3 regions of the Micromonospora sp. NPDC003944 genome follow, and region 2 is predicted to be linked to each of the others. Evidence: predicted binding sites of a transcription regulator. Region 2 holds the regulator's gene; each other region holds the start of a gene.

Region 1 (11,400 bases), on a different contig from region 2:
TGCTCCCGGGAGAGCTTCGAGGTCGAGTCGGCCTCACCGGCCAGCAGTGGCCGCAGCCCGGCATACACCCCCTCGATGTCGGCGGTGGTCAGCGGCCGGTCCAGCACGGTGTTGACCTGCTGAAGGAGATAGTCGATGTCGCGGGCCGAGGCGGCCGGGTGGGAGCGGTCCAGCCGCCAGTCGGTGTCCGTGGTGCCGATGATCCAGTGCCCGCCCCACGGAATGACGAAGAGCACCGAACTCGCCGTCCGCAGGATGAGCCCCGTCTCGCCGGTGATCGCCGAGCGCGGCACCACCAGGTGCACCCCCTTGGAGGCGCGCACCCGGACGCCGGGCCGCAGGCCCACGTCGTTGAGCATCCGGGACATGTCGTCGCTCCACACGCCGGTGGCGGCGATGACGGTGCGGGCCTGCACCTCGAACTCCGCGTCCGGCGAACCCGCCGGGGCCTCCAGGTCACGGACGCGGACACCTGTCACCTCGCGGGCCTGCCGGATCAGCCCGACGGCACGGGCACTTGTCACCACCGTGGCCCCGAGGCTGGCCGCGGTGCGGGCCAGGGTGACCACCAGCCGGGCATCGTCGACCTGCCCGTCGTAGTAACGGATCGCCCCGGCCAGCGCGTCGGCCCGCAGGCTCGGGAAGACCCGCCGGGCGCCCTCCCGGGTCAGGTGGCGGTGCAGGGGCATGCCCCGACCACCCCCGAAGACCCCGGCGAAGGCGTCGTAGGCGGCCACCCCGGCGCCGTAGTACGAGCGGCGGAAGACCCGACCCGGCAGACCTCGCAGGCCCTGCCCGGCCGGCAGCGGCACCATGATCGGCACCGGGCGCACCAGGTGCGGCGCGAGCCGGGTGGCCAGCAGGCCGCGCTCGGTGAGCGCCTCGTGGACCAGGTGGAACTCCAACTGCTCCAGGTAGCGCAGGCCACCGTGGATGAGTTTGCTGGACCGGCTGGAGGTGCCGGCCGCGAGGTCACGAGCCTCGACCAGCGCCACCTTCAGGCCCCGGGAGGCCGCGTCCAGGGCGGCGCCGGCACCTGTCACCCCACCGCCGATGACCAACACGTCGAAGCGCTCGGCACGCAGTCGACGCAGGTCGGACGTACGGCGGACAGGTGAGAGCTGACCGGCGACGGATCGGGAGACATTGGGGTCACGCACCCGTCCACCGTAACCGCCGTGCCACCGTGTCGACATTCGCCGCCACCATGATCAGGTGATGGGAAGTAGGTCCAGGCGGCGACTCACACCTACTTCTCATCACCTGATCACTCCAGCGTCGCGTTCGGTTCGAAACCGTTCGGCGTGGTCGTAAGGTTCTCGGATGCACGGTCACCCTGCGCATCCCGGAATCAGCACCCGCCATTCCCCCTGGCCGGTGCTCGCGGCCGTGTTCGTCGGCTGCTGGACGGTGGCGGTCACCGTGGGCACCCAGACCGGTGGCTGGGTCACCGACCAGGTGCTGCTGACCTTCGGGCGGGACCGCATCGGCTGGCTCTGGCCGGTGCTCGGCCTGGCCACAGTCGTGGTCGTCGGCACGCCCGCCCTGCTGCTGGCGGTCCTGCCCCGGTCGGCCGCGGTCCGGGCCACCGGGCGGGCCTGGTTGATCGGGGCACTCGCTCTCGGCCTGCTCACACCGCTGCGTGTCGTGCCACAGGTGCATCATGAGGCCTACCTCGCCGCGCTGGCGGGCGCCGCATCGCTCGGCGCCCTCGCCGTGCGCTGGGCGGCGCGCCGGTGGGCGTACCCCGGGCTGGTCGGCGCGATCGGCGGCCCGGCACCCACCGGGCACGGCGACGCCACACGACCCGAGGCCACCACCGACGGCGACGCCACGCGGCGCGAGGTTGTCGGAGAGGTGGCGCCGGCCGGAGGGGGTGTGCGCCGACCGGGGGCGGTGCCGCTGCTCGCGGTCGCCGCCGGGTTGGCGCTGCTGCTGCCGTGGGCCTGGCTGGGCGCGCTCGGCGGTCTCCTGGAGACCGCGCTGGCGCTGCTGGCGGCCGCCGCGCTCGGTGTGCTGGCCGCGGCGCTGCTGGATGCCCCCTTCTGGTCTCCGTTCGCGGTCGGGCGACCGCCCCGGCCGGCGCGGCTGGTGATGGTCGGCGGCCCGGTCGCCGGGGTGGCGCTGCTCCTGCTCGCGGCCGGGACGGGCCAGTCCGGCGCGCAGTTGCCCGCGCTGCTCACCCTGCCGCCTGTGGGTTTCGCGCTGGCCGCGCTCTGGGCCGCCACCTGGCGGCCCACGATCAGCCCGGCCGAGGCGACCCGCGCCGGCCGGACGGCGACCGGCTGGCTCGTGGGCCTGGCCGCGCTCGGCCCGCTGGCCTTCACCGACCCGGAGGAAATCAGCCTGCTGCTGGTCGGCACCCGGGACGTTCCGTTCTGGGTTGCGGTCGCCGCCGGCGTCGGGCTCGCCGTCGCGGTCCTGGTCGCCATCGGGTACGCGGTGCTGCTCGCCCGGCCGACGGCGCGCACTCCGAACCGGCGGGCCGCAGCGGTGGCGGCCGTGGTGCTGCTGGTGACGTTCGGCGTGGTCGACCTCGGCCCCGGCCAGCCGGGCCTGTACGGCGAGCGGCTGTTCGTGGTGCTGCGCGCCCAGGCCGACCTGAGTGGTCTCCCGGCTGCCGCGCCGGGGCGGGCCGGCCGGGACGCCCGCGCGGCGGAGGTCTACCGGCGGCTGGTGACGACCGCCGAGCAGAGCCAGGGCGACCTGCTGCGGGAGGTGAATCGACTGCGACTCGACCCGGTGTCGTACTACCTGGTCAACGCGGTCGAGGTGGACGGCAGCCCGGCGGTACGGGCCTGGCTCGCCGGCCGTCCGGAGGTGGCCCGGGTGCTGGTCAGCCAGCGCCTACGCCCGTTGCCGGCGCCGGCCGGGCAGAGTCAGGGCTCCGCGCCCACGCCCACCGGCCCGGAGTGGAACATCCGCCAGATCGGCGCCGACCGGGTGTGGTCCCAGCTGCGGGTGACCGGCACCGGCGTCGTGGTCGGCAGTTCCGACTCGGGGGTGGACGGCACCCATCCGGCGCTGCGAGCCGGGTTCCGTGGTGGCGACGACTCCTGGTACGACCCGTGGGACGACACCCGGAGCCCCACCGACCAGGGCGGGCACGGCACGCACACGGTGGGCAGCGCGGTCGGGCGGGACGGCATCGGGGTGGCGCCGGACGCGCAGTGGGTGGGCTGCGTCAACCTGGACCGCAACCTCGGCAGTCCCGGCCACTACCTGGACTGTCTCCAGTTCATGCTGGCACCCTTCCCGTCCGGCGGCGACCCGTTCACCGACGGCCGTCCGGAGCGCGCTCCGCAGGTGCTGACCAACTCCTGGGGGTGCCCGTCCATCGAGGGCTGCGACCAGCGGGTGCTGCGGCCGGCCACCGCCGCACTCGACGCCGCAGGCATCTTCGTGGTCGCCGCGGCCGGCAACACCGGCCCGTGGTGCGCGTCGATCGACGACCCACCAGCGCCGTACGCGGACGTGCTGACCGTGGGGGCGGTGGATGACCAGCGGCGGGTCGCCGAGTTCTCCTCGCGCGGGCCGGTGCCGGGCGGCTCCGGTAAGCCGGACGTGCTGGCACCGGGAGTGGGCGTGGTGTCGGCAATGCCCGGCGGCACGTACGCCGCGCTTGACGGCACGTCGATGGCGACCCCGCAGGTGGCCGGGGTGGTGGCGCTGATGTGGTCGGCGAACCCGGACCTTGTCGGCGACGTGACCCGCACCCGGCAGATCCTGCGGGACACCGCGACGGCGGCGACGCCCACCTACCGCTCCGGGAACCCGTCCGACGCCTGCGGCAAACCGTCGAACATCACGGGTGCCGGCCAGGTCGACGCCTTCGCCGCCGTTCGCGCCGCCCAGGAGGCGCGACCCGGCACCCGGTGATCTAGGGTCGGCGACCATGGACGCCGAGATCACCGTCACCGAGCTGACCGCCGACCTGGCCCCCAGCGTCGTACAGCTCTGCGGGCAGGCTCTGGACCTGCCCGAGGACGCCGCCGAGGCGGCCGCCATCGTGGACGTACTCTGGCCACGGGCCGCCGCCGACCGGCAGGTGGTCGGGCTGGGCGCGTACCGGGGCGCGGATCTGGTCGGCGTGCTGATCTGTTCGGTGTCGTCGACCGAGCCGGGAGTCGGGCACGTGGATCTGGTCGCGGTCCTCCCGGACCAGCGGCGTCGGGGCGTCGGCCGGGCACTGCTGTCGCGGGCCGAGCGGGTGCTCGCCGAGCGCGGGGCGACCGAGGTGCTGCTGGCCGGGAATCCGCCGTACTACGCGTGGCCGGGCATCGACGTCCGCTACACGCCGGCGATCTGCGCCGCCCTCGCGCTCGGCTACCAGCAGGACCGGACCGCCTGGAACATGACCGCGGACCTGTCGTACGACGGGTCGCCGGCGCTGCGGTCCACCGAGGCGGCGGAGCGGCGGCTGGCCGACCAGGGCGTCACCGTACGACGTGCGGAGCCGACGGATCTGCCGGCGCTGACGGCGTTCGCCAGGTCCGCCTTCGGCGGCACGTGGGATGGCGAGTTGGCCGGATCGGTGGGGCGCCCCGACGCCGGTTGCCACCTGGCGGAGCGGGACGGTGAGCTGCTCGGCTTCGCCGCGTACGGGTCGTCCCGGCCGAGCTGGTTCGGGCCGATGGGCACCGCGCCCGCAGCGGAGGGGTCGGGCATCGGCGGGGTGCTGTTGCGGCGCTGCCTGCGCGACCAGCGGACGGCGGGGCTGGACCGGGCACAGATCGGCTGGGTGGGGCCGGTGCCGTTCTACTCGGGCAGCGCGGGCGCGTGGATCGAACGGGTCTTCTTCCTGTACCGGCGGACCCTACCGGCGGCGTAACCGGGGCAAACGGGACGTGGATCCATTCGCCCGCATCGGCCATCGACGCCCCCTACCGTTTCGGTAGAGGAGGCAGCCATGACCACGGATGACAACCAGACCGAGGACGGCCCGCCGATCACCTGGAAACCGGTAGGTGAACTCCCCGGCCAACTGCCGTTCGACCGGCTCGACTACGGCGACGCCGAGCAACTGGCCGAGATGACCACCGACGGTGAGTCGTCGGCGGCCGACGAGCCGCAGGAGATGGTGGACGCGCCGATCCAACTGCTGCCGCCGTACGACCGGGCCCAGAAACGGCGCAACCAGCGCCCACTACCCACCTGACGACGAACGGGGCGGACCGCGTCAGCGGCCCGCCCCGTTCGGTGTGTCGGAACTGGACTCAGAAGTCCATGTCCCCGCCACCCGGGCCAGCCGGGGCAGCCGGGGTCTTCTCCGGCTTGTCCGCGACAACAGCCTCGGTGGTGAGGAAGAGCGCCGCGATGGAAGCGGCGTTCTGCAGCGCCGAACGCGTCACCTTGGCCGGGTCGATGATGCCCGCGGCCAGCAGGTCGACGTACTCGCCGTTGGCGGCGTTGAGGCCGTGACCGGCCTCGATGTTGCGGACCTTCTCCACCACGACGCCGCCCTCGAGGCCGGCGTTGACGGCGATCTGCCGCAGCGGGGCGTCAAGCGCGACCTTGACGATGTTCGCACCGGTCGCCTCGTCGCCGACCAGGTCGAGCTTGTCGAAGGCGGTCTTGCCGGCCTGCACCAGCGCGACGCCACCACCCGGGACGATGCCCTCCTCGACGGCGGCCTTCGCGTTGCGAACGGCGTCCTCGATGCGGTGCTTGCGCTCCTTGAGCTCGACCTCGGTGGCCGCGCCGACCTTGATGACCGCAACGCCACCGGCCAGCTTGGCCAGCCGCTCCTGCAGCTTCTCCCGGTCGTAGTCGGAGTCGCTCTTGTCGATCTCGGCCCGGATCTGGTTCACCCGGCCCTGGATCTGCTCGGCGTCACCGGCACCGTCGACGATGGTGGTCTCGTCCTTGGTCACGACGACCTTGCGGGCGCGGCCCAGCATGTCGACGCTGGCGGCGTCGAGCTTGAGGCCGACCTCCTCGCTGATGACCTGGCCACCGGCGAGGATGGCGATGTCGGTCAGCATGGCCTTGCGGCGGTCACCGAAGCCCGGCGCCTTGACGGCGACCGACTTGAAGGTGCCACGGACCTTGTTGACGACCAGGGTGGCGAGGGCCTCGCCCTCCAGGTCCTCGGCGATGATCAGCAGCGGCTTGCCCGACTGCATGACCTTCTCCAGGATCGGGAGCAGGTCCTTCACCGACGAGATCTTGCTGTTGGCGATCAGGATGTACGGGTCGTCGAAGACGGCCTCCATACGCTCCGGGTCGGTCATGAAGTAGGCCGAGATGTAGCCCTTGTCGAAGCGCATACCCTCGGTGAGCTCCAGCTCCAGCCCGAAGGTGTTGCTCTCCTCGACGGTGATGACGCCTTCCTTGCCGACCTTGTCCATCGCCTCGGCGATGATCTCGCCGACGGTGCTGTCGCCAGCGGAGATGGAGGCGGTGGAGGCGATCTGCTCCTTGGTCTCGACGTCCTTGGCGAGCTTGGACAGCTCCTCCGAGACGCTCGCGACCGCAGCCTCGATGCCCCGCTTCAGGGCCATCGGGTTGGCGCCAGCGGCCACGTTGCGCAGGCCCTCGCGAACCAGGGCCTGGGCCAGGACGGTCGCCGTCGTCGTGCCGTCACCGGCAACGTCGTCGGTCTTCTTGGCGACCTCCTTGACCAGCTCAGCGCCGATCTTCTCGTACGGGTCCTCGAGCTCGATCTCCTTGGCGATGCTCACACCATCGTTGGTGATGGTGGGGGCACCCCACTTCTTCTCGAGCACGACGTTGCGGCCCTTGGGGCCGAGGGTCACCTTTACGGCGTCGGCGAGCTGGTTCATGCCCCGCTCGAGGCCGCGGCGCGCCTCTTCGTCGAACGCGATCATCTTGGCCATACGGCGTTGTCCTCCTGGACACTCACGGGCCACCCGAGATGTGTGCCCCGGATGGGCCGCCTGGTGTACGCACCTTGGGACGTCGCCACCTGGCGACGACGACGTCCTTCGGCCGGGCCGGATAGCCCGCGACGACCGGCCATGTGCCGCCCCGGCGTCTCCACACCGGTGCAACCTGGCCCCACCGTCCCGACCATTGGCACTCACGGTATGCGAGTGCCAATGACTTGTTTAGCACTCTCCCCTGCCGAGTGCAAGCACGATGCCGCCGCTCAGCCGAGTTCGGCGGCCAGTCCAGCGGTGTTCACCGGCGCCTCATGGGCGCGCTGCTCCGCGTACGTCACCAGCAGGCCGATCATCTGCGCGAGGTGGGCCGGCAGGGCCAGCACGGCGGTGATCCCGATCACCACCACCGCCCCGACCGCGGTGCCCGCCGAGGCGAACGGATCCGTACCGAACGCGGAGGTGCCGACCCCCTCCAGGCCACCGGGGATCAGGGTGCCGACGATCACCGCCAGGGCCACCAGGGCCACCCGCCCGAGCAGCAGACCGAGCCGGTCGTGGAACATCCGGAACGATCGACCGATCGGGTTGTGGCGTTCGAAGAGGTAGACCGGGCCGGCCATGCTCAGCGCGAAGGCCAGGTAGATGCCCGGCAGCACGCAGAAGCAGACGCCGACGCCGATCAGCAGGCTGACCAGCAGCGTCCAACCCCACAGCCCGAGCGCCCGCCGCAGGCCGTAGCGCAGCGCCGCCTCCAGACTGGCCGGCTGACCAGCCGCCTGCCGGGTGATCACCCAGGTGCCGGACGCCCATCCGACGGCCTGCACCAACCCGACCACCACGCTGCCGCCGATCAGCACGACCAGCAGGCTCAGCACCTCGACGGCGAAGTTGTCCGGCAGCACGGGTGTGGGATTCGACCCGGCCTGGGCGGCCCACTTCGCGGACGGGTCCAGCCCGAGCGAGAGCACCGAGAGCACCGCCGCCGGCAGCACCTGGGTGAGCAGCATGATCGGCACCAACTGCCGCCAGCCCCGGCGCAGCGCTCCGCCGCACCTGTTGAACCAGGCGCCGAGGCCGGCGCCGGGCGGAGTGACAAGGGCGTCGTTCGGGTCGAACCCGTGCCCCGGCGGGTACCAGCCCACCGGCGGCCCCGGATACCACGGCTGCCTTAGGTAGGGACCCGACCCGGGCGGATAGCCCCCGGTGGGCGGGAACGCCCAGCCCTGCGGTGGCGGGGTGGCACCCCAGGCACCCTGCGCCGGATCCCAGCCCGGAGGCGGACCGGCCGGGCCGGAGGGCGGCCCAGCCGGAGGCAGGCCCGGCCCCCAGCCGGGCGGCGGAGCTGCCTGGCCAGGGTTGCCGGGGGGCGAGGACGGGTCGGACGGGTCCGGCTCCCCCGACCCGGTGGAGGGAGAGGGCGGGGGTGGCTGGTCGGTCATGAACGCTCCTCGGCATCGACTGGAACGGTTCACGATCTTCCCGGCTGCACGCCCCTGCCGCAGCCCCGACTCGCGGGGCCGATCGGCCAGGAAGATCAGCCGATGACGCGCACGTGCTCGGCCTGCGGACCCTTCTGGCCCTGGGCGATCTCGAACTCGACCCGCTGACCGTCGTCCAGCGCCTTGTAACCGTCCATCTCGATCGCGGAGAAGTGGACGAACACGTCCTGACCGCCGTCGACGGCGATGAAGCCGTAGCCCTTTTCAGCGTTGAACCACTTCACGGAGCCCTGTGCCACGGTGCACTTCCCTCACTCTGCGCGGCGTTGCCTGACCCGGTGCACGGCACGGCCGGGCACCACCGACCACCGACTCAGCGATCGATGACCGCCATTGACATAGGTGACCGAAATCGCACGCTACACGAGGAGTGACGGCCGCGCACGGCCACAAATCGGACACACTTCGGGGCGTTCCGACCACACTGATCGGTCGGGTTCCCGATCCGTCGGATTCGCGCGCGTCATTGCGAGTGAAAGGGTGGGCCGCAGGGCGCAGCCGAGCTGACGGCACTCCGGCAGAGCACACGAAACGATGTCCAGCCGCTGTGGTAGGCATGCGGACATGACCACCGACATGGGCCCGTCGGCCCTGCGGCTCGCGGAGATCCGTCGGGTCCGCCCGGAGGACGCCGCCCGGATGCGGGCGCTGCGCCTGGAGATGCTTGCCGACGCGCCGTTGGCCTTCCTGGAGACCCTGGCGGACGCGGCAGCCCGACCGCACAACGAGTACGCCGCCCGGGTCGCGTACACCTCGGCCGGTTCCGGCAACGCGCAGTTCATCGCCGACCCGGGCGGCCGGCTGGTCGGGCACGCCGGTGGCACGACCGCGCCGAACGAACCCGGGCTGACCGTGATCTACGCCGTGTACGTCACGCCGACCTGGCGCGGCAGCGGACTGCTGGGCGAGCTGATCGACGGGGTGGCCGCCTGGTCCCGAGCCTGTGGCCGCCCGGAGCTGCTGCTCGAGGTGGTGGTCGGCAACGACCGCGCCTATCGCGCCTACCAGCGCCTGGGCTTCAAGGACACCGGTGTACGGGTCCCCCACCCCACCATCCCGGCGCTGACCGAGCTACAGATGCGCCGCCCCGCCTGACCCCGGTCCGGTGATCAAGAGGTTTGCGTCAGAAACGGCGCTGATGTTGACGCAAACCTCTTGATCACCGAGAGCAGCTGAATCAGACGTGTCGCCGCGACTGCACGATCCGGAACCGGTTGGCCACGTACGCCCCGTCCGTCAGCGCCGAGTTGGCGGCCGCGTTGGCACCACTGCCGTGGAAGTCCGAGAACGCCGCCGACTGGTTGACGAAGACGCCGCCGGTGAGGTTGCAGGACAGGTGCACCCCGACCTCGACCGCCACCGCCTCGGCGGCGTCCAGCACGGCCTCGTCCGTCGAGTAGACCCCGGCGGTGAGCGCGCCCTTCTCGCCGACAGTCCGGCGCAGCAACTCCAGGCTGTGCGCGGTGGAGTCGGTCGCGATGGCGAACGAGATCGGCCCGAACCACTCCCGGCCGTACGTCTCGGCGTCGTCAGCGGTCAGCTTCACGATCGTCGGGGTACGCACCACCGCGTCGGCGTACGACGGGTGGGCGACGACCCGCGACTCGAGCACCGGCTCGCCGACCTTGGTGACCTCGGCCAGCCGCTCCAGCACCCCGTCGTTGACGATCGCGCCGGTCAGCTCCACGCCTCGGGCCGGGTCCGCGGTGAGCTTGCCGACCGCGGCGGCGATCCCGCCGGCCACCTCGTCGAAGCTCTTGTGCCCCTGGTCGGTCTCGATGCCCCCAGCCGGGATGAGGATGTTCTGCGAGGTGGTGCACATCTGCCCGCTGTAGAGGGTGAGCGTGAAACCGAGGTTGCGGCACATGCCGGCGAAGTCGTCGGTGGAGTCGACGACGACTGTGTTGAGGCCGGCCTTCTCGGTGTAGACCGAGGCCTGCCGGGCGTGGGTCTCCAGCCAGTCGCCGTACTCGGTGGAACCGGTGAAGTCGACGATCTTGATGGAGCGGTGCAGGGCCAGGTCGCTTGCGAGCTTCTCGCCGGGCGCCTCGGCCGCCAGCATGATCAGGTTCGGGTCGAACCCGGCCTCGGCGAGCACCTCCCGGGCGTACTTCACGGTGATGGCCAGCGGCAGCACCGCGCGCGGGTGCGGCTTGACGATCACCGGGTTGCCGGTGACGAGCGAGGCGAACAGCCCGGGGTACGAGTTCCAGGTCGGGAAGGTGTTGCAGCCGATGACGAGCGCCACCCCACGCGGCACCACGTGGAACGTCTTGGTCATCCGCAGCGGGTCACCCTTGCCGGCGGCCTTCTCCCAGCCCGCCGTGCCCGGGTGCCGGGTCATCTCGGCGTACGCGTACGCCAGCGCTTCCAGCGCCCGGTCCAGCGCGTGCGCGCCACCGGCCTGGAAGGCCATCACGAACGCCTGCCCGCTGGTGAACTGCACCGCGTTGGCCAGCTCGAAGATGTTCTTGTGCAGCCGGTCGAGGATCTCCAGGCAGACGCCCACCCGGGCCTGCGGGCCGGCGTCACGCCAGGCCGGCAGCGCGGCGGTGGCGGCGTCGACCAGCTCGTCGGTGCCGGCGTGCGGGTACCGCACCGCCAACTCAACCCCGAAGGGGCTCGTCTCGGTGGCGACCCGTGCGCCGCTGCCGGGCTGGTCGAGCGGGAAGTCACCACCGAGGTACGCCTCGAAGGCGGCCTTACCGTCGGCGGCGGCGGTTTCGCCGTACACCCGGGGGCTCGGGGATTCGGGATAGGCGGACCAGTAGCCCCGCTCCGTGATCGCGGTCAGCGCACGGTTGAGGGTGTCGGCGTGCCTGTCGTACAGGGGATGCGGGGTCTCCGTCATGCCCGCAATCATGCCTGAGTCGGGTCCGCGAGCAGTAGCGCCGACACCCGTCAGAGGGTGAGCTGCCAGTCGGTCCAGGCGTCCACCTGGCGGAAGCCGAGCTGCTCGTTGATGGCCACCATGTAGCTGTTGCTTGCCGCGTTGAAGGTGTCGATCACCTGTACCGCCGGCTCGTGGGTCAGCAGGTGGTGCAGGTTCTCCGCCT
Region 2 (11,400 bases):
CGCCCGCCCGCCTCGGCGAAGGCGGTCACCTCGGCCGGGGCGATGCCGCCCTCCGGGCCGACCACCAGGACGATCTCGCCGGCGGTCGGCAGGTCGGCCGTGGTGAGCCGGTCGTCGGCCTCCTCGTGCAGCACGAACGCGGCGGCGGCACCGGCGATCCGACGGGCCACCGTGGCGGTGGACTCGTCCGGCGCACCGGCCACCACCGGCAGCCACGGCCGGCGGGCCTGCTTGGCCGCCTCCCGAGCGGTGGCCACCCACTTCTCCCGGGCGCGTACGCCCCGGTCGCCGCGCCACTGGGTCACCGAGCGCGAGGCCGCCCAGGGCACGATCTCGTCCACCCCGACCTCGGTCATCGCCTGCACGGCCAGCTCACCCCGGTCGCCCTTGGCGATGCCCTGCACCACGACGATCCGAGGGACCGGCGCGTCCGCGTACCCCCGGGAGGTGATGGTGACCTCCAGGCTGCCCCGGCCGACGGCCGTGACCACGGCGGCGGCCGTGCCACCCCGGCCGTCGGCGAGCAGCAGCTCCTCGCCGACGCGCAGCCGCTGCACGGTGGCCGCGTGGTGCCCCTCCGGACCCGCCAGAGTCAGCGCGTCGCCGGTGGGCAGCGCCTCCACCAGGAACAGCGGCGCGGACACCTCAGGCGTGCCCGTTGAACGCGTCGCGCATCCGGGAGAAGAAGCCGCCCTGCTTGGACAGCTCGGCGACCTCCTCACCACGGGTCTTCGCGAAGTCGCGCAGCATCTTCTCCTGGTCCGGGTCGAGCTTTGTCGGCGTCCGCACGTCCAGGTGCACGTAGAGGTCGCCCCGGCCGGTGCCGCGCAGGTGCGGCACGCCCCGGGCGCGCAGTCGCAGCGTGCTGGCCGGCTGGGTGCCGGCCTTGACGTCGACGGTCTCCTCGCTGTCGAGCGTCTTGATGGTCAGCCTGGTGCCCAGCGCCGCCGCCGTCATCGGCACGGTGACCCGGCAGTGCAGGTCGTCGCCCTTGCGGGAGTAGACGTCGTGCGGGCGCTCGTGGATCTCCACGTAGAGGTCGCCTGCGGTGCCACCACCCGGGCCCACCTCGCCCTGCTGGGCCAGCCGGATCCGCATGCCGTCCTCGACGCCGGCCGGGATCTTGACGGTCAGCGAACGGCGGGTGCGCACCCGGCCGTCACCGGCGCAGGTGGGGCAGGGGTGCGGGACGGTGGTGCCGTAGCCCTGGCACACGGTGCACGGCCGGGCGGAGACCACCTGGCCGAGGAAGGTGCGCTGCACCGACTGCACCTCGCCCCGGCCGCCGCACGCCTCGCAGGTCGCCAGGTGCGTGCCGGCTGCCGTGCCGGCACCGGAGCAGGTGGTGCAGAGCACCGCCGTGTCGACGGTGATCGGGGCCTCGACGCCGAACGCCGTCTCGTGCAGGTCGAGTTCGAGGCGCAGGATCGCGTCAGCGCCCGGGCGGGTACGCGGCCGTGGGCCACGCGCACCACCGCCCGCACCGCCGAAGAACGCGTCCATGATGTCCTGGAATCCGACGAACGGGCCGGCGCCCCCGGGACCGCCCGGGCCACCGGCGCCGCCACCCCCCGGGGCGAGCGGGTCGCCACCCAGGTCGACGATCTGCCGCTTCCGGTCGTCCGAGAGGACCTCGTACGCGGCGTTGATGTCCTTGAACTTCTCCTGAGCCTCCGGGTCCGGATTGACGTCCGGGTGGAACTGGCGTGCCAGCTTGCGGTAGGCGCGCTTGATCTCGTCATCGGAGGCTTCCCGGTTCACACCGAGAATGCCGTAGTAGTCCCTGGCCACTGCGTTCCGTGTCCTCATGTTCGTCTCGCGTTGCGCCGGTCGGCGGCCGCAGCCGGCCGCATCGGCCCTGACCAATCAGTTCTGGGCCAGCAACTCGCCCACGTAGCGTGCCACGGCGCGCACCGTGGCGATGTTGCCGGGGTAGTCCATCCGGGTGGGCCCCAGCACCCCCAGGCCGCCCAGGATGGTGGTGCCCGGGCCGTACCCGGTGCTGACCACCGAGGCGGCGCGCAGGTTGTCGAACTCGTTCTCGTCGCCGATCAGCACCCGGGTCGTGCTCGGCTCGGTCTCACCGATGAGCTTGAGCAGCACGACCTCCTCCTCCAGAGCCTCGAGGATCGGCCGCAGCGAGCCCTGGAAGTCGAGCAGACCGCCCCGGGTGAGGTTCGCGGTGCCGGCGAGCGCGATGCGTTCCTCGTGCCGCTCGACGAGCGTCTCCAGCAGGACGCTTGCGAGCGTCGTCATGGTCGGGCGCAGCCCGGTCGGCGCTTCCTCGACGAGCGCCTGCACCAGTGGTGGCGTCTCGGAGAGCCGCGCGTTGGCGAGCTTCTCGTTGATCAGTCGGCGCAGGTCGGTGACGTCGTCGGCGGGCACCGGCCCGGGCAGCTCCACGAGTCGCTGCTCCACCCGCCCGGTGTCGGCGATCATGACGAGCATCAGCCGGGTGGTGGAGATCGGCACCAGCTCCAGGTGACGCACCGAGGAGCGGGCCAGGCTCGGGTACTGCACGACGGCGACCTGCCGGGTCAGCTGGGCGAGCAGTCGCACCGTGCGGTGCACCACGTCGTCGAGGTCGACCGCACCGACCAGGAAGCGCTCGATGGCCCGGCGCTCGGCCGGGCTGAGCGGCTTGACCCGGGACAACCTGTCGACGAAGAGGCGGTAGCCGCGGTCGGTGGGCACCCGGCCGGCACTCGTGTGCGGCTGCCGGATGTAGCCCTCCTCCTCCAGCACTGCCATGTCGTTGCGGACCGTGGCCGGGGAGACCCCGAGCTGGTGCCGCTCGACGAGCGCCTTGCTGCCGACCGGCTCCTGGGTGGAGACGTAGTCCTCGACGATGGCGCGGAGCACTGCGAGTTTCCGGTCGTCGAGACCCATCCTCCGCACCTCCTGTCGCACGTCGGCCGCCGGCGCTGCGGGCCGGCCGGGCCGTCCTGGCACTCGACTGTAACGAGTGCCAGTCTACGTCGGCAGGCCCGCCGACGCGATGATCAACGACCAGCCGTCGGTGCGGCCCGCGCCACCGGAGTTGGGCCGATCGGCCCGCACCACCCGGCGGTGTCGCTCTGGTGCGCCGTTGCCACCGGCCCCTACCGTGACATCCATGACTGAACCTCCTCGCCCTCCGGGGTCGGGCGACCCCGGCAACTACCCGCCGGAGCCCACGTCCCCGGGCCCGTCCCCGTCGGCCGAGCCGCCCACCGCACCACTGTCCGGGGCTCCCGGCCCGGCCGGCTATCCCCCGGCTGGTGGCTATCCGCCGCCCACCGGTGACCAACCGCCGTCAGGCGGCTACCCTCCGGCAGGCGGCTACCCCCCGCCCGGGGGCTATCCACCACCCGGTGGCTACCCGGCCGGTGGCGCCTACGGCGGCCCCGGCGGCGGTTACGCCAACAACGAGGACAAGACCTGGGCCCTGGTCGCGCACTTCGGCGGCGCCCTCGGCGCGCTCGTCAGCTTCGGTCCGCTGGGCTTCGTCGCCCCGCTGATCGCCTACCTGGCCCGCGGCCAGCAGTCCCCGACCGTCCGGGCACACGCGCTCGCCGCCCTGAACTTCCAGATCCTCTGGTCGATCATCGCGTTCGTGCTGCTCTTCGTGAGCTGGTGCCTGCTCTTCCTGCCCAGCATCGCCGTCGTGGTGATCCAGATCCTGTTCGGGATCATCGCCGGCTTGAAGGCCAACGAGGGCACCCCGTACCGCTACCCGATGACCACCACCTTCATCAAGTGAAGCGGGCCGGCCGCTCCCCCGGCCGGCCCGGTTCACCGCCGGCTGGCCGGCCACTCAGGGCAGCAGGTCGCGCACGACCGCGTCGGCGAGCAGCCGCCCGCGCAGGGTGAGCACCGCCCTGCCGGCGGCGTACTCGTCGGCGGCCAGCAGGCCGCCGGCCAACGCCCGCTCGGCGCCGGCCCGGCCCGTGCCGTCGAGCACCGCCAGCGGGAGACCGCTGACCAGCCGCAGCCGGAGCATCACGTCCTCCATGTGCGCCTCGTCGACGGTGAGCACCTCCCGGGCCAGGCCGGGGGACTCACCGGCGGCCAACCGCTTGGCGTACGCCGAGGGGTGCTTCACGTTCCACCAGCGCACCCCGCCGACGTGGCTGTGCGCTCCCGGCCCCAACCCCCACCAGTCCGCGCCGGTCCAGTAGAGCAGGTTGTGCCGGCAGCGGGCCTGCTCGGTGCGGGCCCAGTTGGAGACCTCGTACCAGGAGAGGCCGGCCGCGTCGAGCGCGGCCTCCGCAGCCAGGTAACGGTCCGCTGCCACGTCGTCACTGGGGTACGCCAGCTCGCCGCGCCGCATCCGGGCGGCGAGCCGGGTGCCGTCCTCGACGATCAGGGCGTACGCGCTGACGTGGTCCACCCCGGCGGCGACGACCTGCTCCAACGAGGCGGCGAAGTCCTCGGCCCGCTCCCCCGGGGTCCCGTAGATCAGGTCCAGGTTGACGTGCTCGAATCCGGCGTCGCGCGCCTCCAGGGCTGCGGCGGTGGCCCGCCCGGCGCTGTGCTTGCGGTCCAGGATCGCCAGCACCCCCGGCGAGGCGGACTGCATGCCCAGCGAGATCCGGGTGTAGCCGGCGGCCCGCAGCAGCTTCAACGATTCCGGGGTGACCGACTCCGGGTTGGCCTCGGTGGTCACCTCGGCGTCGGCGGCCAGCCCCCAGGTGCGGTCGATGCCGTCCAGGATGCGGGCCAGGTCGTCGGCGGGGAGAAGAGTGGGCGTGCCGCCGCCGACGAAGACGGTGTCGACCCGGGGTGGCGGGGTGTCGCCGAGCACCCGCGCGGCGAGCGCCAGCTCGGCCAGGACGGTGTCGGCGTACCCCTCGCGGCTCGCGCCCCCGCCCAGTTCGGCTGCCGTGTAGGTGTTGAAGTCGCAGTATCCGCAGCGACTGGCGCAGAACGGCACATGCACGTACACGCCGAAGCCGCGCGCGCCGACCGCTGCGGTGGCGGTGGCGGGCAACGATCCGTCGACGGGGACGGTCTCACCATCTGGAAGGACGCCGGGCATGGCCACTAGTGTGCCCGGCATGACCTCTCCCGACGTCCTCGTGCGGGTCGCCACGGCCCGTGGGGTGACCACCCTCACCCTGGACAGCCCGCACAACCGCAACGCGCTCTCCACCGGCCTCATGACCCAGCTACTTGCCGGGCTGGCGGACGCTGTCGCCGACGAGGCGGTCCGAGTGGTCGTGCTCGACCACACCGGCCCGGTCTTCTGCTCGGGCGCGGACCTGAAGGAGACGGCCGCCGCGTACGCAAGTGGAACGGTGCCGGCGGGGATGCTCGGCGACGTGCTCGCGGCGCTCTGGGAGTGCCCGAAGCCGGTGCTGGCCCGGGTCGGCGGGCCGGCGCGCGCCGGTGGGCTGGGTCTGATCGCCGCCGCCGACCTGGCGGTCTGCGCCGACGAGGCGACGTTCGCGTTCACCGAGGTGCGCATCGGGGTGATCCCGGCGGTGATCTCGGCGACCGTGCTGCCCCGGCTGCACCCCCGTGCCGCCGCCGAGCTGTACCTGACCGGGGACACCTTCGACGGTCGCCGGGCCGCCGAGGTCGGCCTGGTCACGGCGTCGGTCCCGGCGGACGGGCTGGACGCCGCGGTACGGGGCTACTGCGACTCGCTGGTACGCGGCGCGCCCGGGGCGCTGGCCGGCGCGAAGGAGCTGCTGCGCCGACCGGGCACCGCCGAGCTGCGCGCCGAGCTGGCCCGGCTCTCCGCCGTCTCGACCGGCTACTTCCTCTCCGACGAGGGGCGCGAGGGCGTCACCGCCTTCCGCGAGCGCCGGTCGGCTCGATGGGTGCCCGCGCCGGACGGTGACTAGGGCCTCCGGGGAGTCGCCTTCGGTCGGCGGCGCCCCGGTCTCCGGTCCGGTCGGTGAGGGCCGGGTCACCAGGCGGTCGCGCCACCGTCGACCGGGTAGTTCGCCCCGGTGATGTACGACGCCCGGTCGGAGGCGAGGAAGACCACCAGCTCGACGACCTCCTCGGGGCGCGCGAAGCGCTTGAGGAGCGTCTTGGCCGTGATCGCGTCGCGGGCCTCCTGGTCGTCACCGAGGTCGCGTTCGCTTGCCGGGGTGAGGGTGGGCCCGGGGCTGATCGCCACCGCGCGGATCCCGTGCGGCGCGCCCTCGAGCGCGAGCTGTCGCGTCATGCCGATGATGCCGGCGTTCGCGGCGGTGTGACCGACCATCGGTGGGACGTGACCGCCGATCATCCCGGCCATGGAGGCGGCGCTGATGATGACGCCGCCACCGCGCCGGACCAGGTGCGGCCAGGCGAACTTCGACACGAAGTACGGAATGTCGAGTTCGCCGGTGATGGTGTATCGCCAGTCCTCCACGGAGAAGTCGGGCATCGGGCCGAAGCGGAGCGCTGCGGCGTTGTTGTAGACCACGTCGAGGCCACCGTAGGCGGCGGCAGCGTCGTCGACGAGCTTGCGTACCTGCTCGGGGTCGGTGAGGTCGACCGGGGCGATGCCGGTCATCTCCCCGCCGGCGCGACGGACGAGTTCGACGGTCTCGTCGTTACCGGCCACCTGGAGGTCGGCGCCGACGACCTTGGCCCCCTCGCGGGCGAAGGTCAGCGCCGCGACGCGACCCAGACCACCGCCGGTGCCCGTGATCAGGACGACCTTGCCATCGAGCGTTCCCATGGAACTCCTCCTTCTTGGAGACCGACGCACCCGGGTATGGGCGGTAGGTCCGATTGATGTGTCAACCGAGTCAAGTCCTTGACTGGTCAATCGCTTCCCGTTGCGGCGTACCCAGTGACGCTCGCGACAGGCCCACCGGGAGCGGGTGACAGAACGACTGCGCAGGTGAGAACCCGACCGGAGCGGGAACATCGCCGATCGGCACGGGACAGCGGAGCCGACATCGAACCCGCCGGAATCGACCCTCCCGGGCCCGAACCGCTCGGACGACCCGGAGAGGGCGTGCGGGGACGTACGCTTGGCGGACTGTCGATCTGGGGGTGTGGGTGCGAACTCGGGCAACCGTGGCGGGTGGAGTGGCGCTCATCCTCGTCGCCGTGATCGCGATCTGGCTCGTCGTACGGCAGGTCGGCGACAACCTCGCGTTGCCGCTGGTGGCACGGAAGTGCACGGTGCAGGCCGACGGACGCGTCGCGCTCGACGCCGACCAGATGGCGAACGCGGCGACCATCGCAGCGATCGGCGCGAAGCGCGGCATGCCCGAGCGGGCCGTCGTGGTCGCGCTCGCCACCGCCTACCAGGAGTCCGGGCTGCGCAACCTCGCCGACGGTGACCGCGACTCGGTGGGCCTGTTCCAGCAGCGGCCGAGCCAGGGCTGGGGCACGCCGGCGCAGATCCGCGACCCGCGCTACGCGGCCAACCGGTTCTACGCCGCCCTGAAGAAGGTGCGCGGCTGGGAGAAGATGCGGGTGACCGACGCGGCCCAGCGGGTGCAGCGCTCGGCGTTCCCCGAGGCGTACCAGAAGTGGGCCGACGACTCCGAGGTGCTCAGCCGGGCCCTGCTCGGCGACGCCAGCGGCGCGGTCGCCTGCACGGTGGGGCGCACCCCGGCGATGTACGGCGCGGCGGCGGCCGCGCAGTTGACCCGCAACCTGGTGCTGGACTGGGGCCTGAAGGGCACCGACCCGACCGACCCGACCGGGCTGGCGGTGACTCCGAGCGACCAACGTGACGGTTGGCGGTACGCGCACTGGCTGGTGTCGCACGCCCAGGACCACGGGGTGAAGCGGGTCCGCTTCGGCGACCTGGAGTGGACCGCCCGCGGCGGTTCGTGGGCCCGGGTGGACGGCCAGCGCAGCCCCGCCGGCCAGGTGGTGGCCGAGGTGTTCAACGAGGGCTGACGACCCGGATCTCTTAACCGGCAGTCACCGCACAATCGGGCAACAAGCACCAAATCGCGCTATTGATCACCTAGATATCACTGTGTGCGTTTTTCCCGCTGCGCGCCGTCCCGATGTGGCCCAATCCCACCAACACACCTTCCCCGATGCCTGGACCACCGCGTTACGATCGGCGGCCTGTGCCAGAAAAGGTTTCACCTCATGGGGAGGGGTACGACGCGGTGTTCGATTACGGCGACCGGACCGGTTACGAACCGATCAGCGACACTGACCGCAAGGAGTTCCACGAGCAGGGCTTCCTCCTGCTGCGCAACGTCCTGACGGAGGACCACCGGGCGGCGCTGGAGGCGGCTGTCGACCGCGTCTACGCGGAGGAGCAGGCGAAGGGCACCACCAAGAAGGACGGGACCCTGCACCTGCTGGGCTTCCTGGAGCGCGACGAGCTCTTCGGTGAGCTGCTGACCCACCCGATCGCGTTCCCGTACATGTGGGGGCTGGCCGGCTGGAACATCTACACCCACCACAACCACCTGGACGTCACCCCGCCGGCCGCCGAGCCGGAGAAGCCGTACTGGGGTTGGCACCAGGACGGGTACCGGCAGAACTCCGACCCGGAGACGATGGACCCGAACCTGCCCCGGCCGATGTTCTCGCTGAAGGTCGCGTACGTGCTGTCGGACCTCTCCGAGACCGGCCGCGGCGCCACCAAGGTCATTCCCGGCAGCCACCTGTGGAACTCGCTGGACCGCCCCAAGGACCTCAGCGTGCACAACCCGGACCCGGAGGGCACGGTGGAGATCACCGCCAACCCGGGCGACGCCTTCATCTTCGACCGCCGGCAGTGGCACTCCCGCTCGACGAACCTGTCGACGATCACCCGCAAGATGCTCTTCGTGGGCTACACCTACCGGTGGATCCGCCCGCTGGACGAGCTGCACCCCGACGTGAACGGCGAGTGGTACCGCAACCGCACCCCCGTCCAGCGCCAGCTGATCGGTGAGGGCACCCACACCGCCAACTACTGGGGCATCAACTGGGACGGGTACGTCGACGACGAGATCCCGCTGCGCAAGGAGCTCAAGGAGCGCGGTCTGCTCGACCGCAACATCCCCTGGCTCCGCTGATCCTCTGCTCACAGAACGGCCCCCTGTCCCGCCGAGCGACGACAGGGGGCCGTTCCGCACGTCGACGGCGGTCGGCGCGGCCGGTCAGCTCCGGGCGGCGAGACGGCGTCGGGCCTTCTCCCGGATCGGCTCCGGCAGGTCCTCGGCGTCGAGCAGACGCGGCAGCAACTCCGGCTCCAGGCTCGTCGCCCGGAACACCTCGCCGATCGTCACGCCGTGCGCCGGCCGGTCCACCACCTCGACCGGGTCACCCGCACCGACCTCCCCCTCGCGCAACACCCGCAGATAGGCCCCGGGAGACGCCCGGACGGTGAACCGCTTGATCAGATCCGGTACGCCCCAGAACCCGGCGAAGGTGGTGCAGGGGGTGCGCGGCTTGGTGACCTGGAGCAGGGCGGAGCCGACCTGCCACTGCTCACCGATCACCGCGCCGGTGACGTCGACCGCGTAGGTGGTCAGGTTCTCGCCGAAGCCGCCGGGCCGGATGTCCCGCCCCAGTTCGGCCATCCACCACGCGGCGTCCTCCTCCGCGTAGGCGTAGACCGCCTGGTCAGGACCACCGTGATGGGCGCGCTCGCCGATGAAGTCGCCCGCCACGCCGCCGGTGAGCAGCGAGACCGGGCCGTCGACCGGCCGCTTGTCGATGCCACTGCGTCCGCTCGCGTCGCCGGCCCACTCCGCCTCGGTCACGATGCCGAGGTTCACCGCTGCCACCCTGCCCGTCATGGCCGTCAGCCTAGGCCCGCCCTCGCGGTACGGCGCGGAGGTCAGCCCTTGACGGCGCCGGCCACCAGACCGGAGACCATCCGGCGTTGCACCAGCAGGAAGAAGATGATGACCGGCAGGGTGAACAGGGTGGACGCGGCCATCACCGGCCCCCAGTTGGTGTCGTCCCGGCCGAAGAAGAAGGTCATCGCCACCGGCAGTGTGTAGCTGCCCTGGTCGTTGATGAACGTCAACGCGAAGATCAGCTCGTTCCACGCCGTGATGAAGGAGAAGATGCTGGTGGCGACCAGGCCGGGCGCGACAAGCGGGAAGAGCACCCGGCGGAAGGTCTGGGCCCGGCTGGCTCCGTCGATGGCCGCCGCCTCCTCCAGTTCCTTCGGCACCGCGGCGACGAAGCCGCGCAGCATCCAGACCGCGAACGGCAGCGAGAAACCCAGGTACGTGAGGATCAGGCTGGGCAGGGTGTTGTAGAGCCCGAGCCGCTGGATCATCAGGAACAGCGGGATGACCAGCGCCTCCAGCGGGATCATCTGCACGATCAGCAACATGATCAGGAAGCTGGTGCGCAGCCGGAACCGGAACCGGGCCACCGCGGTCGCGGCGAGCAACGCCACCAGGCCGCTGAGCACCACCGTGGCGACGGCGACGAGCGCGCTGTTGAGGAAGAAGTCGAGGAAGCTGACGCCGGGGATCAGGTTGCCGGTCAGGATCTCCCGGTAGTGCGCCAACGTCGGATGGGTGGGCACCGGCTGCGGGGTGGCCGAGAAGATCTCGTTGCTCGGCTTCAGCGAGGTGGAGATCATCCAGTAGACCGGGAACGCCGCGAAGAGCGCGACGAGCAGCCCGGCGCCGTTGAGGGCGACTTTCTTCACGACTCGTCCTCCTGCCTGAGCACCATCCGTACGTAGAAGCCGGTGACCACGAGCAGGATCAGCGTGAGGATCACCGCGATGGCCGCGCCGAGCCCGTACTTCGGCGGCGGTGAGAAGGCCTCGGCGTACGAGTAGATGGCGAGCATGAACGTCGGCCGGTCCTGGGTGCCACCGGCCAGCACGAACTGCTGGGTGAAGACCTTGAAGTCCCAGATCGTGGAGAGCACGATCAGGATCCCGAAGACCGGCCGCAGCAGCGGGAAGGTGATCGTCCAGAAGACCCGCCACGGGCTGGCACCGTCCACCCGGGCCGCCTCGTGCAGCTCACTCGGCACGCTCTTGAGACCCGCCAGCACACTGACCGCGATGAACGGGAACGAGTGCCAGACCACCACCAGGGTGAGGATGGCGAAGAAGAGCAGCGGCGAGTTGAACCAGCCGTAGCCGGTCCAGTCGCTGCGCCCGAACAGGCCGTTCGAGAGCCCGTCCGGCAGCGCGTTGAACAGCCAGGTGACCAGGCCGCTCGTGTCGTCGAAGATCCACTTCCAGACGATGGTGCCGGTCAGAGCCGGCGTGGCCCAGGCGAGCATCACGCAACTGGCCACGAACGTCGCCATCTTGCGACCGAGCCGGTTGAGCAGCAGCCCCACCAGGGTGCCGAGCACCATGGTGAGCAGCACGTTGGCCGCGGCGAACAGCACCGTGTTGCGCAGCACGGTGAGGAAGAACGGGTCGGAGAGGATGTCGGCGTAGTTGCCGAGCCCCACCCACGGCCACTCCCGATCGCCGCGCAGTTGCCGGACGCTGTTCAGCCGGTAGAAGGACATCACCACCAC
Region 3 (6,465 bases), on a different contig from region 2:
GCGCGATGGCCAGGTCGGAGGCGGCCTTGGCCTCTTCCCGAACCGCCTTGTAGACGGTCATGCACTGGTCGCCGGCGAGGATGTTCTGTAGGCCCTCGGTGCTGGCGTCCTGCCCGGTCACCGGCACCTTGCCGTTGAGCTTGTTCTTCTTCAGGATCGAGATGGCCGCGTTGCCGAGACCGTCGTTGGCGGCCAGCACGCCGTCGATCTTGCCGCTGGCCTTGGTGAGCTGCTGCTCGAAGATCGTCGCGGCCTGCGCGTTGTCCCACGCCGGCACCGCGTCGTCGGGGCCCTTGACGTACTCCTTGGAGTCGAACTTCGGCTTGAGCACCGAGTCGTAGCCGGCCTTGAACAGGGTGGCGTTGTTGTCGGTGGGGGAGCCGTTCAGGTACGCCACGACGGGGTTCTTGGCGCCCTTCTCGGTCAGGCACTTCGACAGGCCCTCGCCCTGGAGCTTGCCGACGGTCTCGTTGTCGAAGCTGACGTAGTACTGGGCGGAGCCGCCGAGGGTGAGCCGGTCGTAGTCGATGGTGGCGACGCCCTGCGACTTGGCCTTGTCGAGCACGGCCTTGCCGGTGCCGGAGTCCAGGTTGACGATCATGAGGGCGGTGACGCCGCCGGTGATCATCTGGTCGGCGATGGTCTGGAAGGCGGTCTTGTCGTTCTGGGCGTTCTGGATGTCGTACTGGACGCCGGCGGCCTTGAACGCCTCCTCCAGGAACCGACGGTCCGCAGTTTCCCAGCGGGCCGAGGACTTGCTGTCCGGGAGGATCACGCCGATCTTGGGGGTCTTGGCGGCGGCGCCCTTGTCGCCTGAGTCGTCGCCACAGGCGGTCAAGCCGCCGGTCGTGAGCAGGCCCACGGCGGCGATGGTGAGGATCCCCTTACGCATGTGCAGGGTCCTTTCGGAGGTGGGGGAGGTGTTGTTTTGTTGTGTCCGGCAACGTATTTCGCGTCACACCGGCTCCACAAGACCGCGCAGGTGCCTAGTTTGTTGGGGGCGATAACAATTCAGCAACGCGACTGTTACTCGCTGGGTATCCCACCGGGGAGTCGACGTAACGGCAGTCGTCAGCGGGTCTGCAACGGCGCGGTACGCGCGTCCGTCAGCGCCACCAGATCCGCCGCGGCCAGTTCGAGTTGCAGACCGCGCCGACCAGCCGAGACGTAGATCGTCGGGAGATCCAGCGCGGAGTCGTCAAGCACGGTGGGCAACCGCCGACGCTGCCCGAGCGGGCTGATCCCACCGCGGACGTAACCGGTGGCCCGCTCGGCGACCGCCCGGTCGGCGAGCGCCGCCCGCTTGCCGCCGACCGCCGCCGCGAGCGCCTTGAGATCCAGCTCGCCGGTGACCGGGACGACCGCCACGGTGAGCGCGCCGTCGACCTCGGTCACCAGCGACTTGAACACACGCTCCGGTGCCACGCCGAGCGCCACCGCCACCAACGCGCCGTAGTTCGGGGCGTCCGGCGCCACCCGGTACGGGTGGGTGCGATGCGCGATCCCGCGCTTGACCAACAGTGCCGTTGCCGGCGTGCCCTGTCCCGCCACAGCGACGAGGCTAGTCGACCGGCAGTGCTAGCCGACCGGCTGGCCGATCAGCACCGTCGGTGCGCCGTCGACCCGGGTGAGCACCAGACTCGCCGACTCGGTCCCGGTCAACCGCAGGTCCCGGCGGAGCTGCTCCGGGGTGAGCGCCGAACCCCGCTTGAGGATCTCCACCCGGCCCACCCGACGCTCGCGCAGCAGCGCCCGCAGTCGCTTGAGCGAGAACGGCAGTACGTCGGTGATCTCCAGGCAGCGCGCGTACGGAGTGCGGATCGGCCCGTCGGCATAGAGGTAGGCGATGCTCGGGTCGGCCAGGGTGGCGCCCAACTCGGTGGCCAGCTCCGCCAGGAGGTGCGCGCGGACCACCGCCGGGTCCGGGTCGTACAGGTAGCGGCGTGGCGGCCCGACCGGCGCCTCGGCGGCACCCGAGCCGGTGAGCTGGTGATGGCCCTGCTGGCGGTACAGGCTGGCCCGGCGGGGCACCTCGGCCAACTCGCCACACCAGAGCGCGGCCTCGACCAGATCGCCGTCCACGCCGACCCACTCGGCCTCCGCGCCGGCCGGAATGAGCGCGTGGTCCAGGCCCGGCGCCACCTTCACGACGGTGCGCGGCACCCGCTCGGCCAGCCCGGTGACGAAGTCCCACGGTGGTGAGTAGGCGCGCGGGTCGAAGATCCGTCGCCCGGTGCCTGTGGTGCGGCGGGCCGGATCGCAGAAGACCCCGTCGACCCCCGACACGTCGAACCCGGTCGCGTCGCCGCACTCGACGGTGAACAGCTCGGCCAGCCCGGCCGCCTCGGCGTTGGCGGCGGCCATCGCCGCGGTCACCGGGTCGGCCTCCACCCCGTACACCCGGATGCCGGCGCGGGCGGCGGCAAGCGCGTCCGCCCCGAGCCCGCACCCGAGGTCGGCCAGGGTGCGGACGCCGGCCGCGGACAACCTGGCGGCGCGACGGTCGGCGACCACCCGGCGGGTGGCCTGCTCCAGGCCGGCCCGGGTGAGGAACATCCCGGCGGCGGCCGCGCCGAACTTGCCGACCGCCCGGTGCCGCAGCTCGGCCTGGGTGAGGGCCGCCGCGGCCAGCGTCGGCGGCACCCCGGCCGCGCGCAGCGCCGACGCCGCGGCCAGTGGATCACCGCCGGCCAGCCCGGCCGCCGCCGCGAGCGCGGCCGACCCCTCGGGGGTACGCAGCGCCGCCAGCTGATCGAGATCCACCCGATCATTGTCCCGTCCGACTCGGAAAACTTGGCTGGCGGGGCGCGACGCGCTGGCACTCTCCTTGACGGAGTGCTAGCCACGGAATAACCTGCGATTAGCACTCTCACCCTGAGGGTGCCAGCTTCCGGGTCTCACGACCCGGGTGCGCACGCCAGGCGGACCGGCACCCGCGACGACGGCACCGCCCGGTGGCATGAGGCAGATTGACGCTGGTCAGCCCCGCTGGCCAGCAACGAAACCAGTACCCCAGGAGGGTATGCCCGTGACTACCGCGACCAAGGTTGCGATCAAGCCGCTCGAGGACCGCATCGTGGTCCAGGCGAACGAGGCTGAGACCACCACGGCGTCGGGCATCGTGATCCCCGACACCGCCAAGGAGAAGCCGCAGGAGGGCACCGTCCTCGCTGTGGGCCCGGGGCGCGTCGACGACAACGGCAACCGGGTTCCGGTTGACGTGCAGGTCGGCGACACCGTCCTTTACTCGAAGTACGGCGGCACCGAGGTCAAGTACGCCGGCGAGGAGTACCTGGTGCTCTCCGCCCGCGACGTCCTCGCGGTCATCGAGAAGTAAGCAACCGATCAGTTCCATTGCCCCGGTCCGGCTCGCCGGGCCGGGGCAATGGCGCTTCGAAGGGACATTCATGGCGAAGATCCTGAGCTTCTCGGACGACGCCCGGCACCTGCTGGAGCACGGTGTCAACGCCCTCGCGGACGCGGTCAAGGTCACCCTCGGCCCGCGCGGGCGCAACGTCGTCCTGGACAAGAAATTCGGTGCGCCGACGATCACCAACGATGGTGTGACCATCGCCAAGGAGATCGAGCTCACCAACCCGTACGAGAACCTCGGCGCGCAGCTGGTCAAGGAGGTGGCGACCAAGACCAACGACGTCGCCGGCGACGGGACCACCACCGCGACCGTGCTGGCCCAGGCGATGGTTCGCGAGGGTCTGCGCAACGTGACCGCCGGGACCAACCCGGCCGGCCTCAAGCGGGGCATCGACGCGGCGGCCGTCAAGGTCTCCGAGGCGCTGCTCGGCAAGGCCGCCGAGGTCACCAGCAAGGATTCGATCGCGAACGTGGCGACGATCTCCGCACAGGACTCCACGATCGGCGACCTGATCGCCGAGGCGATGGAGCGTGTCGGCCGCGACGGTGTCATCACCGTCGAGGAAGGCTCGATGCTGACCACCGAACTGGACGTGACCGAGGGTCTCCAGTTCGACAAGGGCTTCATCTCGCCGAACTTCGTCACCGACCTGGAGAGCCAGGAGTCCGTCCTCGAGGACGCGTACATCCTGGTCACCACCCAGAAGATCTCGGCGATCGAGGAGCTGCTGCCGCTGCTGGAGAAGGTCCTGCAGAACAGCAAGCCCCTGCTGATCATCGCCGAGGACGTGGACGGCCAGGCGCTCTCCACCCTGGTGGTCAACTCGCTGCGCAAGACCCTCAAGGTCTGCGCGGTCAAGGCCCCGGGCTTCGGTGACCGGCGCAAGGCCATGCTCCAGGACATCGCGATCTCCACCGGCGCCGAGCTGGTCGCCCCGGAGCTGGGCTACAAGCTCGACCAGGTCGGCCTGGAGGTGCTCGGCACCGCCCGGCGCGTCGTGGTCGACAAGGAGAACACCACGATCGTCGACGGCGGCGGCCAGAAGTCCGACGTCGCCGACCGGGTGGCCCAGATCCGCAAGGAGATCGAGGCCTCCGACTCCGACTGGGACCGGGAGAAGCTGGCCGAGCGGCTGGCGAAGCTCTCCGGTGGCATCGCCGTCATCAAGGCCGGCGCCGCCACCGAGGTCGAGATGAAGGAGCGCAAGCACCGCATCGAGGACGCCATCGCGGCGACCAAGGCTGCGGTCGAGGAGGGCACCGTGCCCGGCGGCGGCGCCGCCCTGGTGCAGATCCTCTCCGTGCTCGACGACGACCTGGGCTTCACCGGTGACGAGAAGGTCGGTGTCTCGGTCGTGCGCAAGGCGCTCGTCGAGCCGCTGCGCTGGATCGCCCAGAACGCCGGTCACGACGGTTACGTCGTGACGCAGAAGGTCGCCGACCTCACGTGGGGCAACGGCCTCGACGCCGCCAAGGGCGAGTACGTCGACCTGGTCAAGGCCGGCATCATCGACCCGGTGAAGGTGACCCGCAACGCGGTCACCAACGCCGCCTCGATCGCCGGTCTGCTGCTCACCACGGAGAGCCTCGTGGTGGACAAGCCGGAGCAGGCCGAGCCGGCCGCCGCCGGTGGGCACGGCCACGGCCACCAGCACGGCCCGGGCTTCTGATCCGGTAGCGACACCCGTTTTGGGGCACACCGCCGTACGGCGGTGTGCCCCGGTTCGTTCCCGAGGGCTGGCAGGTCATTACCGAACGCTGACGTTGTTGGCGGGCGCACGGGATGATCGCGCACACTGGGCCGATGAGCACCACGTCACGGCGGTACGCCGCGCTGGCCGGAATCACCGCCGCCGCCGTCGCGATCGGGATCGCCGAACCTGTCGCGGTGTTGACCGGCCCCCGGTCTGCGCCCCTGGTCGCGGTCGGCGGCGTCATCGTCGACGCCGTCCCCGAGTCGCTGAAGCAGTTCGCCATCGACCTCTTCGGCACTGCCGACAAGATCGCCCTGCTGGTCGGCACGGCCGTGCTGCTGGGAGGCTTCGCGGCGCTCCTCGGCGTACTGGCGATCCGCCGACTGGCGGTCGGCCTGGCCGGCATCGCCGCGTTCGGCGCCATCGGCGTGGCCGCCGCGTTGACCCGCTCCGGCGCCGACCTCGCCGACGCACTGCCCTCCCTGGCCGGCGCCGGCCTCGGTGCCCTGGTGCTCTGGCTGTTCATCGCCGGGCCGTTCGAGCTGAACCCGTGGTCCTGGTCACCACCCACGCCGCCGGCCGGCTCTGGATTGGAGCCTGGCCGCCCTGGGTCGCCTGCCGGTTCGGTGTCGCCGGCCGCCCCTGGGTCGCCGGCGGGGTCGGTGCCGGTGACTCCCGTCGGACCGACGGCTGCGGCCGAGCCGGCCGGGCCCGACGATGTGGACCCGGAGTCGCGGCGGCGGTTCCTCACCGGCAGCGGAGTGCTGCTCGGCACGGCCGTGGTGGCCGGCCTCGGCGGGCGCTGGCTGGCCGGTCGGCGCGGCGTGTCCGCAGCCCGCGACGCGATCCGCCTGCCCGCGCCGGTCGCTCCCGCACCGGCCGTACCGGCGGGTGCGGACCTCAAGCTCGCCCAGCTCGCGCCGTACGTCAGCCCGAACTTCGGGTTCTACCGCATCGACACCGCGCTGGTGGTGCCGCAGGTCGACCCGGACACCTGGCGGCTGCGGATCCACGGACGGGTCGGCAAGGAGCGCACCTACAGTTACGCCGACCTTCTGGCCCGACCGCTGGTCGAGCGGTACGTCACGCTGGCCTGCGTCTCCAACGAGGTGGGCGGGGACCTGATCGGCAACGCCCGCTGGCTCGGCGTACCCCTGCGGGAACTGCTCGACGAGGTCGAGCCGGACGACGACGCCGACCAGGTCGTTGGTCGGTCGGTGGACGGCTGGACCTGCGGCACCCCCACCGCCGCGCTGCGCGACGGAAGAGACGCGCTGCTCGCCGTCGGGATGAACGGTGAGCCGCTACCTGTCGAGCACGGCTTCCCGGTCCGGATGGTGGTGCCGGGCCTCTACGGCTACGTGTCGGCCTGCAAATGGGTGACCGAGCTCGAGCTGAC

What was found. The regulator HrcA, encoded in region 2, represses chaperone genes, less so after heat shock. The targets are predictions, from matches to a motif close to GGTTNGCACNCTCNNNNNGAGNGTGCNAACC.
Region 1: groL (chaperonin GroEL) is a predicted target of HrcA. The motif match lies at 7,034-7,064, and genes of this name have one in related genera.
Region 3: groES (co-chaperone GroES) is a predicted target of HrcA. The motif match lies at 2,859-2,889, and genes of this name have one in related genera.

The regions. Positions count from the first base shown of each region.
Region 1 is NZ_JBSGIV010000005.1:77,968-89,367, forward strand. It holds gene ACWER9_RS04040 (glycerol-3-phosphate dehydrogenase/oxidase) at 1-1,196, opposite strand, end outside; gene ACWER9_RS04045 (S8 family serine peptidase) at 1,324-3,879, shown strand; gene ACWER9_RS04050 (GNAT family N-acetyltransferase) at 3,896-4,831, shown strand; gene ACWER9_RS04055 (hypothetical protein) at 4,910-5,158, shown strand; gene groL (chaperonin GroEL) at 5,217-6,839, opposite strand; gene ACWER9_RS04065 (hypothetical protein) at 7,112-8,284, opposite strand; gene ACWER9_RS04070 (cold-shock protein) at 8,380-8,583, opposite strand; gene ACWER9_RS04075 (N-acetyltransferase family protein) at 8,909-9,439, shown strand; gene paaN (phenylacetic acid degradation protein PaaN) at 9,522-11,195, opposite strand; gene ACWER9_RS04085 (N-acetyltransferase family protein) at 11,246-11,400, opposite strand, start outside.
Region 2 is NZ_JBSGIV010000078.1:13,268-24,667, forward strand. It holds gene ACWER9_RS27925 (16S rRNA (uracil(1498)-N(3))-methyltransferase) at 1-644, opposite strand, end outside; gene dnaJ (molecular chaperone DnaJ) at 646-1,791, opposite strand; gene hrcA (heat-inducible transcriptional repressor HrcA) at 1,867-2,889, opposite strand; gene ACWER9_RS27940 (hypothetical protein) at 2,974-3,117, opposite strand; gene ACWER9_RS27945 (DUF4870 domain-containing protein) at 3,116-3,742, shown strand; gene hemW (radical SAM family heme chaperone HemW) at 3,797-5,020, opposite strand; gene ACWER9_RS27955 (enoyl-CoA hydratase-related protein) at 5,040-5,831, shown strand; gene ACWER9_RS27960 (SDR family NAD(P)-dependent oxidoreductase) at 5,897-6,661, opposite strand; gene ACWER9_RS27965 (hypothetical protein) at 6,982-7,842, shown strand; gene ACWER9_RS27970 (phytanoyl-CoA dioxygenase family protein) at 8,064-8,966, shown strand; gene ACWER9_RS27975 (MOSC domain-containing protein) at 9,051-9,692, opposite strand; gene ACWER9_RS27980 (carbohydrate ABC transporter permease) at 9,734-10,564, opposite strand; gene ACWER9_RS27985 (carbohydrate ABC transporter permease) at 10,561-11,400, opposite strand, start outside.
Region 3 is NZ_JBSGIV010000127.1:549-7,013, reverse strand. It holds gene ACWER9_RS31560 (sugar ABC transporter substrate-binding protein) at 1-892, opposite strand, end outside; gene ybaK (Cys-tRNA(Pro) deacylase) at 1,072-1,551, opposite strand; gene ACWER9_RS31550 (THUMP-like domain-containing protein) at 1,579-2,763, opposite strand; gene groES (co-chaperone GroES) at 3,023-3,337, shown strand; gene groL (chaperonin GroEL) at 3,408-5,042, shown strand; gene ACWER9_RS31535 (molybdopterin-dependent oxidoreductase) at 5,177-6,465, shown strand, end outside.